2 regions of the Luteimonas sp. 3794 genome follow, and region 2 is predicted to be linked to the other one. Evidence: predicted binding sites of a transcription regulator. Region 2 holds the regulator's gene; the other holds the start of a gene.

Region 1 (4,415 bases), on a different contig from region 2:
TGTCGCAGTACCAGGGCGACGGAGACGAAGTGCCGATGTCGAGCGGCGTCTTCATCAACGCCGGCTACGGGCATTTCGCGAGCTGGCACGACGGGCTGGACGAACTGGAAGCGGTGGTCGTCCACGAACTCACGCATGCGCTGCTGGCGCATCTGCCGATGCCGGACTGGTTGCACGAGGGGTTCGCGGTGAACGTGGAGCGCACCCTGCTGCCGCGGCTGGCCGATCCGCGGCTGGCGCTGTATCGCCCCGACGAGATGGCCGCGCGCCATGCGGACTGGTGGAACGCGACGACGATCCAGGCGTTCTGGTCGGGCGCGGCGTTCCACACTGCGGGTGAGGGCGTCGAGCTGGCCTACGAACTTGCGCGCGAAATCACCGTACTTGCCGCGCGCGAAGACGAAGCCGCGTTCCGGGCATTCGCGGCAAGGGCCCACAGCGAAGACGCCGGCAGTGCTGCCGCGGTCGACACGCTGGGCTATCCGCTTGAACACCTGATCGAGGCGGTGCTGGGCGAGGGGGACTGGGCGCCGAAGCCGGAATCTTGGATCGTGGCCCGGGAGATCACGGTGCCTGGTGCACGTCTCACCGCTTAGGAATTTGCGCTTACAGTCGGGTCCTTGCTGCAACGTATACGCATGCTGCTTCGTATAGACGCGCCGCCTTGCGATTGTTGGCGCAGTCATGAGGCGCAACGCCATCCACCACCGAACCCATCGGTCACCCCATGCTCTCAAGACGCGGCTTTCTCCAGGCACTTGGCGCATCCGCTGCAGCGCTGTCGCTCGATCCGCTGGCCACCGTGTCCACCACCGGCGACCTCTATCGCAATCGTCGGATCGGACTGGAAGTGTTGAAGCCGCCGGGATGGGAGTTCAGTTCGATCGCCGACTTCGCAGCGGTACGGGAGCAGACGCTGCTGTTGGACGAGGTCCGGGGCGAGCAATTTCCGGAGGAGCTGCACCCGCTCAAGGACGTGACGAACCTGCCCGTGTTCCTGTTCGAGAATCCGCGTTGGCGCCATGGCAGCTTCGTGCCGGGGATCGCGATGTATGACGAGCCGCTGGATGGCGCAGCGCCGCGTCACGAGCGCAGGGCGCACGCGCGCATGATCGCTGGCCTTGCGCAGTCGTATGCAGACTGTCGCGTGCTGGAAGCGCCCGCATACGTGGAGTTGCGTGGTGCGAAGGCGACGTGGTGCCGCTGGTCCTACCTCCACGAGATTGCCTCCGGTCAGCAGGCTGCCCTCGACGTTCAGAGCCTGCTGGTGTTCCGCGCGCCGCGCGTCCATACCTGGTATCTGATCGACCGCCATCCCGACCACCATGTCGCCGATGCGACGTGGCGCAAGGTGATCGACTCGATCGGTTACGACGGGCGTCAGGGCGACACGTCCGCCTCCTCATAGCCTGCGTTCCCGGTTCCGTATTTTTCTGGGCACGAAGCGTCGTGGGGTACGGGCGTCTGCAGCATCCATCGCAGCCTGTCTCGGGAGGTTTGAGGTTCAGAGCGTTGAGCGCGGTCACGCTGGTGATCGCAATGCTGCGGCCGGTCAGCGCGTCGGCGACGGCAAGCTGACGGTGTCAGGCTTACTTATCACGGCGATTTCAGTGCCCGGTGCACTTCATTGCGCCGTCTCGGCTGCCGAGCGGCTGAGATGGCACGCCTGGGCTGAGCGCCAGAAAGAGTTCCATGTGGATGCCTTTGCATGGAGCACCGAGGACGCAGGCGCGGATTCAAGTTCCCGTCCGCGCGGCCGCTGATAACAGACTGTCACCTTCGGTTCGGGCGGCGAGGACGCGGCCAGCTCTGCAATCCAATCTCGCTCGCTGCGAGGCACGTCGCCCGTGCCTTCGGCGGCGGCTGCGAGCGGCGCGGCGGTCCGTCATCGCCCTTGTTCCGACTTCGAGCGCCTGATGATCGCCACTCTTCTCGTCGGCATGCTGTGTGTCTACCTGCTGAGCTTCGCGGTGATGTTCCTGCTCATCGGCAGGCGCCTGGATGCCGGGAAGATGGGGATGGATGCATTCGCCGTGGGCAACTTCACCCTCGGCGCCGCGTACGTGCTGCAGCTGCTGGAAGGGCCGGCGGGGTGGAGTTGGATGGGCGTGGTCAATCACTCGCTCACGCTCGGTGCGTTGCTGGCCTACAGCGTTGGCGGCTTGCGCTTTTTCGGGCGGCCGACGTCGCTGCTTTGGCCGCTGGCCGCGCTGGGGCTGGGCTACGCGGTTGTGCAGATCATCGTGGAGTGGGTCTGGGGACCGGTGGCGCGCTACGTGTTGCTCGCGGCGATATGCGCGCTGTGTTTCGCCGGCATGGTGGTCGTGCTGCTGGCAGGGCTGCGCACGTTCGCCCGTGATCTCCGTGGCGAGGTGCTGCTGTTTGCCGCGCTGATCAGCGGCATCTGTGTGTTGAACGTGCTCAAGCTGACCAAGTTGCTGGCCGGTGGTCTTCCGGCGCTGGCGATGGATGACCAGTTCCAGGTGGTCTTCTATGTCTACATGTGCTCGCTGGCGACGATCATTCCGCCGTTCATCGTGTGGCTGGTGCTGCGTCGCCTGACCGACAAGCTCCGCGACATGGCCGCGCGTGACCCGCTGACGCAGTTGCTCAACCGCCGCGGGCTGACCGAGGCCCTGGCCGCGCGCCTGCGGCGTCCGAACGCCGGCGCGCGCTTGTTGCTGATAGACGTCGACCACTTCAAGCGCGTCAATGACAGGTACGGTCACCACGCCGGGGATGCCGTGCTGTGCGCGATTGTCGATGTGCTGCGCGGGGCCGTGGGCACGGACGATCTGCTGTGCCGGATGGGCGGTGAAGAATTCGCTGTTGTCTGCCCGGGCGCCGACGCAGACAACGCATTGCGCGTGGCCGAGCGCGTCCGCATCGCAGTGGCGTCGACGGTGATGCTGCAGGTGGCGGGCGAGGCGGTGCGCTGCACCGTCACCGTGGGCGTCTCGGGGAGCTTCGATGACGATGCGTCGCTGGTCAGGGCGATGCAGGATGCCGACGCGGCGCTCTATCGCGGCAAGAATGCAGGACGCAACCGGGTGGAATTGGGAGGCGTGACCGCGTCAGCTGCACCGGTTGGGGAGGGGGCTCCCGGCGCGCAGAGCGCCATTGAGAGCCAGGGAGGGTCTGGATAACTGGCGTCATTCCCGCGGCTCTCAACCGCCGAACGGCTGGTCAAGCGGCGGCCCAGCAGCTTCAAGCCTTTGAAAGCCGAAGACGCTGGCCACGTTTCGCGATCAGTCGGGACACGGCATTCGTAAGCGTGGCGACGCGCCGAGCAAGGCCGAGGCGAACAGCTGCGCCACCACCGGGAGAGGGCCCCAACATGCCCCGGAGGCGGCTTGTCCGCGCGCGGCGTTGTGTCTGGCAGATCGATCCGAAGACCAGCGCCATTCGCGGAAAGCTGACGGGGCCGGGCGCCTGTCCCAGAGGGCGATCAAGCGTGTGCGATGCCGGGGGCCGACGCTGCGCGACAGGTGCCTAGGGCCGGGTGTCGAGCGCGTCGATCCGCCTCTGCAGCCGGTGCAGCTGCGCACGCATCATCTCCAACACCGGCGGCGGTCGCGACAGGGCGCGTAAAGCGCGAACGGCGAACACGGCTGCCGACAGGAACAGCAGGCCCATCATCGACCGCATCAGGAGCAGGCCCCAGTACGCGGGGTCGTCGGTGCCCCGGCGTCGGCAGTCGAACGACATGCGGGGGCAATCGACGATGTAGCCCTGAAGAAGGCTCATGACCACCGGATGCAGGCACCAGACGGACACGACCAGGATCAGCGGGATCGCCAGCCCCAAGGCCCACCTGACGCGGGTGCGGTTCGCGCTGAGCTGACGCGTCGCGGTGTCCAACTCGCGTTGCTGTTCGGCGTGGAGGCGCCGCAGCCCGTCGAGCTGGCCCTGTTGTGTGTCATCCGGGTGCTCGACTTCCGTCACACGACCACCGTTTCGATCCTGTCGATTGCGCCCGCCGAATGCATGCGTGTTGCCGGCGGGAGGCGCAGTGTACGCGTGACGCCGCGGTACGGATCAGGCCGGGCGGTCCACCAGCAGCGCGAAGGCGCCCAGCTGCGTGCCCATGCCGATCGCCAGACTGCGTGTGGTGTCGGCGGCGAGTGCGGCAGCCGGCACGGTCGCGTCGGGCGGCAGTGCGCGGTAGACGGCGTCGTCATCGGTCATCACGTCGCGGACGAGATAGCCCATCAGCACATTGACCATTTCGCCCAGGGCGTCGAGCGCCAGGGCGTCGTCGCATTCCTCCGGCGTGATGCCGAGCAGGGCGCAGGCCAGCGCGCGGGCGGCGGCCATGTCGGCGGCGAGGGCGATGCCGAAGGGATGATCGCCCTGCACCTGCACGTGGGCGACGTGTGGCCAGGCGTCGAGGTCGTCCGGCGTCAGTACTTCGG
Region 2 (4,415 bases):
CCGGCGGCCCCGGCTGCGCCGACGCCGCAGCGGGCCGAGGCATCCGCTCGCACTGGCGCAACGCTGGCGGCGGCGCCCGTTGCCGTCGCCGCCGCGCAGGCTTCCGCGCCGGTACCGGCTGCGTTCGCCCCGCCGGCCGAACTGGCCCGCTTCGATCTCGATGGCCCCACCTTCGCCGAACTGCTGGCCGCCGGCCACCGCGACGACACGCCGGCCGCGCCGCGCACCGCAGCGCCTGTGGCCGCGGCACCGCGCTCCGCTCCGGAACCGGCGCGCGCGGCAGCACCCGCGCCCGTTTCCGCCGCGCTCACCCAGGACGACGGTTTTCCGTCGCCGAGCGCGCCCGAGCCGGCGGTCCTGTCGGCCGTGCCCAGCCTGCCCGTCCCCTCAAGTGACAGGGAACTGGCGCAGATGCGCGACGAGCTCGCGCAGATGCGCATGATGATCGAGCGTGAGATGGCCCGCCTCACCGACGAGCGCCTGCGCGGTTCGCCGGCGCGCGCCCAGGCCATGGAACTGATGGAGGATTACGGCTTCGACGCCGGCATCACCCGCGACACCGTGCTGCAGATTCCCGCCGACACCCCCGATTCCCGCGTGCGCGGCCTGATGCTCGCCCTGCTGTCCAAGCGCCTGCCGGTCTGTCCGATCGACCCGCTGAGCGAAGCGGGCGTGATCGCCCTCGTCGGTCCCACCGGTGCCGGCAAGACCACGACCATCGCCAAGTTGGCGGCGCTGTATGCGTCCCAGCACCAGGCGCGCGATATCGCCCTGGTGACGACGGACACTTCGCGCATCGGTGGACGCGAACAGCTGCACAGCTACGGCCGCCAGCTCGGCATCGCCGTGCATGAGGCCGACAGCGAAACCGGCCTGGTGCAGTTGCTGCAGAAGCTGGAGGACTACAAGCTGGTGCTGGTCGACACCGCCGGCCTGAGCCAGCGTGACCGTGCGCTGGCCGGCCAGCTGAACTGGCTGCGCGCCGCCCGCAACGTGCGCACCTTGCTGGTCCTGCCAGCCAATACCCATTTCGCCGATCTCGACGAGGTGGTCCGCCGCTTCGACAGCGTGCGCCCGCAGGGCGTGGTGCTGACCAAGCTGGACGAAACCGGCCGCCTGGGCAGCGCCCTGTCGGTCGCCGTCGACCACCAGTTGCCGCTGACCTGGGTCACCGATGGCCAGCGCGTGCCCGAAGACCTGCACCGGGCGAATGCCGCCCATCTGGTGCTTCGCCTTGAAGATCTGCGCCGCGATGCCGATAAGCCGATTGTCCCGGAACATACCCATGCCGTCGCCTGAGCTGCTCCCGATGTCCTCCGCGCCCTTCCAGCCCGTCCGCACCCTCGCCGTCACCGGCGGCAAGGGCGGCGTCGGCAAGACCAACGTATCGGCCAATCTGGCCGTCGCGCTGTCGGGCATGGGCCAGCGCACACTGCTGCTCGATGCCGACCTGGGCCTGGCCAACGTCGACGTGCTGCTGGGCCTGTCGCCCAAGCACACGCTGGCCGATCTGGTGGCCGGACGCTGCGAACTCGACGACATCATTCTCGAAGGCCCCGCGGGCGTGCTCGTGGTCCCCGCCGCTTCCGGGCGTCGCCACATGGCCGAGCTGCGTCCCGCCGAACATGCGGGGCTGGTGAACGTGTTCAACGACCTGCAGCGTGACCTCGACCTGCTGGTCGTCGACACCGCCGCCGGCATCACCGATTCGGTGCTGACCTTCTGCCAGGCCGCGCAGGACGCGATTGTCGTGGTCTGCGACGAACCGGCCTCGATCACAGACGCCTACGCCCTGATCAAGGTGCTGGCGCGCGAGCGTGGGGTGAACCGGGTGCAGGTGGTGGCCAACATGGTCCGCAGCCCGCAGGAAGGCCGCAACCTGCACGAGAAACTCTCGCGCGTGTGCGAGCGCTTCATCGGTGATGTGTCCTTGAACTATCTGGGCGCGGTGCCGCAGTGCGACTGGCTGCGCATGGCCGTACAGCGCCAGCAGGCCGTGGTCACCGCGTATCCGGGCAGTCCGTCGGCACGTGCGCTGATCGAGATCGCCCAGCGCGTCTCGCGCTGGCAGGCACCGACCGCGCCGCGCGGCCACGTGGAATTCTTCGTCGAGCGCATGTTGCGCCAGGGAGCAGTCGCATGAGCCTCGCCGCACGTCAGCAGTACCAGTCGGTGCAACGCGCCGTCGCCCCCGATGTCGATCCGCTCGTGCAGCACGCCGAACTGGTGCGCCGGATCGCCCATCACCTTGCTGCGCGGCTGCCGGCCAGCGTCGAGATCGACGACCTGATCCAGGCCGGCATGATCGGGCTGCTCGAGGCCTCGCGCAGCTACGACGCCGACCAGGGGGCCTCGTTCGAAACCTATGCCTCGATCCGCATCCGCGGCTCGATGATCGACGAGATCCGCCGCGGCGACTGGGTGCCGCGCTCGGTGCACCGGCGCGCCCGCGACGCGGCCTCGGCGATCCGTTCGATCGAGCAGAGCACCGGCCGCGCCGCGAGCGCCCACGAGGTCGCCGCGAAGCTGGAGATGCCGCTGGAGGATTACCAGCGCCTGCTCGAGGACGCCGCTCGCGGTCAGGTGCTGAGCCTTGATTCGCACATCGAAGACCACGGTGAGGTGGAACCGGTCAACCGCGGCGGCGGCCCCACGCCGCAGGAAAACCTGGTGCGTGGCGAATTCGGCCGCGAGCTGATGTCCGCGATCGGCCACCTGCCCGAGCGCGAGCAGCTGGTGCTGTCGCTGTACTACGAACAGGAACTCAATCTGAAGGAAATCGGCGCCGTGCTCGGCGTCAGCGAGTCACGCGTCTGCCAGATCCACGGCCAGGCCGTGGTGCGCCTGCGCGGCCGTCTCACCGCCTTCGAACTCGCCGATACCGGTTACGGTGCCGACGACTGATGTCACGCTCACTCTGGAGTCCGTTTTGAACAAGAACATCCGCATCCTGGTCGTCGACGATTTCTCGACGATGCGCCGGATCGTCAAGAACCTGCTGTCCGATCTGGGCTTCAACAACACGGTCGAGGCGGAAGACGGCAACAGCGCACTCGCCGTGCTGCGTCAGGACGCAGTGGAACTGGTCGTCACCGACTGGAACATGCCGGGCATGACCGGCATCGAACTGCTGCGCGAAATCCGCGCCGACCCCAAGTTCCGCGCCCTGCCGGTGCTGATGGTCACCGCGGAAGCCAAGCGCGAGCAGATCATCGAAGCCGCGCAGAACGGCGTGAACGGCTACATCATCAAGCCGTTCACCGCGCAGACCCTCGAAGAAAAGCTCGGCAAGATCTTCGAACGCCTGGGGACCGCGGCATGACCGCCACCGCCACCGAACGCAGCCAGCTCGCCACGCTGCTCCATGACGCCCTCGAAGCGCTCGAGCGCGGCGACGAGGACGGCTGGCGCCGGCAGATCGATGCGCTGGCCGCCGCGCGCGCGCGCAGCCTCGTCAGCGGTCTGGGACGCCTGGCCCGCGATCTTTCGCAGGCCCTCGACACGCTGCCGCCCACGCCGGCCGAGGGCAACGGACTCGACGACGCGTGTGCGCGCCTGGACCACGTGGTCGAGATGACCGAACAGGCCACCCATCGCACGCTCGACCTGATCGACGACAGCCGCGCGCTCGTGGCCCGGCTCAAGGAAGGTCCGCTCGACGACACCCAGACCGGTACCGTGGAATCGCTGCGCGAGAACCTGCGCGAGATGGCGCTGGCGCAGAGTCACCAGGACCTGGGCGGGCAGATCATCCGCCGCGTCGCAGGCATCGTGCGCGGCGTGCACGAAGGCTTCGGCGCGCTCGGCCTGCCGCCGAAGGAAGACAACGCGCGCGGCAACGGGCCGGCGGTGTCGGGGCTGGACCGCCACACCGTCGGCCAGAGCGACGCCGACGACCTGCTGTCGAACCTGGGGCTCTGAGCCATGCAGTCGCCCGACATCGTCGCCGACTTCGTGCTTGAAGCACGCGAACTGCTGGACGACCTCGGCGGGCAACTCGTTGGCCTGGAACAGACGCCCGATGATCGCGAGCGCCTCAATGCGGTGTTCCGCGCCTTCCATACGCTCAAGGGCGGTGCCGGCTTTCTTGGCGCGGTACCACTGGTGCAGTTGTGCCACGCCGCCGAGGAAACCCTCGGCATGGTGCGCGCCGGCCAGGCGGCGCTGCTGCCGCGTCACTTCGACGCCGCGCAGCAGTCGCTGGACTGGCTGCAGGCGATGGTCGATGCGATCGAATACCAGGACACCGTTCCGAGCGCGCCGGATGCGTTGATCGCCGGCTTCGCGCCGTTCGACGTTCCCGCGGCCGCGCCGGTGCGCGCTGCCGCGCCGCCCCAGGCCGCGCCCGCAGCCGGCGGCGACGGCATGATCACCGACGACGAGTTCGAGTCGTTGCTCGACCAGTTGCACGGCGA

The links. The regulator FliA, encoded in region 2, starts transcription of late flagellar genes. The targets are predictions, from matches to a motif close to TAAAGTTTNNCNNNCNNNGGCCGATAA.
Region 1: a site for FliA is predicted at 1,737-1,763, ahead of J2X52_RS15030 (GGDEF domain-containing protein). Genes of this name have one in related genera too.

The regions. Positions count from the first base shown of each region.
Region 1 is NZ_JAVDVJ010000014.1:8,644-13,058, forward strand. Features, by position in the region: gene J2X52_RS15020 (hypothetical protein) at 1-596, shown strand, start outside; gene J2X52_RS15025 (hypothetical protein) at 803-1,408, shown strand; gene J2X52_RS15030 (GGDEF domain-containing protein) at 1,917-3,146, shown strand; gene J2X52_RS15035 (hypothetical protein) at 3,493-3,945, opposite strand; gene J2X52_RS15040 (chemotaxis protein CheX) at 4,039-4,415, opposite strand, start outside.
Region 2 is NZ_JAVDVJ010000002.1:223,871-228,285, reverse strand. Features, by position in the region: gene flhF (flagellar biosynthesis protein FlhF) at 1-1,299, shown strand, start outside; gene J2X52_RS04640 (P-loop NTPase) at 1,286-2,143, shown strand; gene J2X52_RS04635 (RNA polymerase sigma factor FliA) at 2,140-2,904, shown strand; gene cheY (chemotaxis response regulator CheY) at 2,930-3,322, shown strand; gene J2X52_RS04625 (protein phosphatase CheZ) at 3,319-3,921, shown strand; gene J2X52_RS04620 (chemotaxis protein CheA) at 3,925-4,415, shown strand, end outside.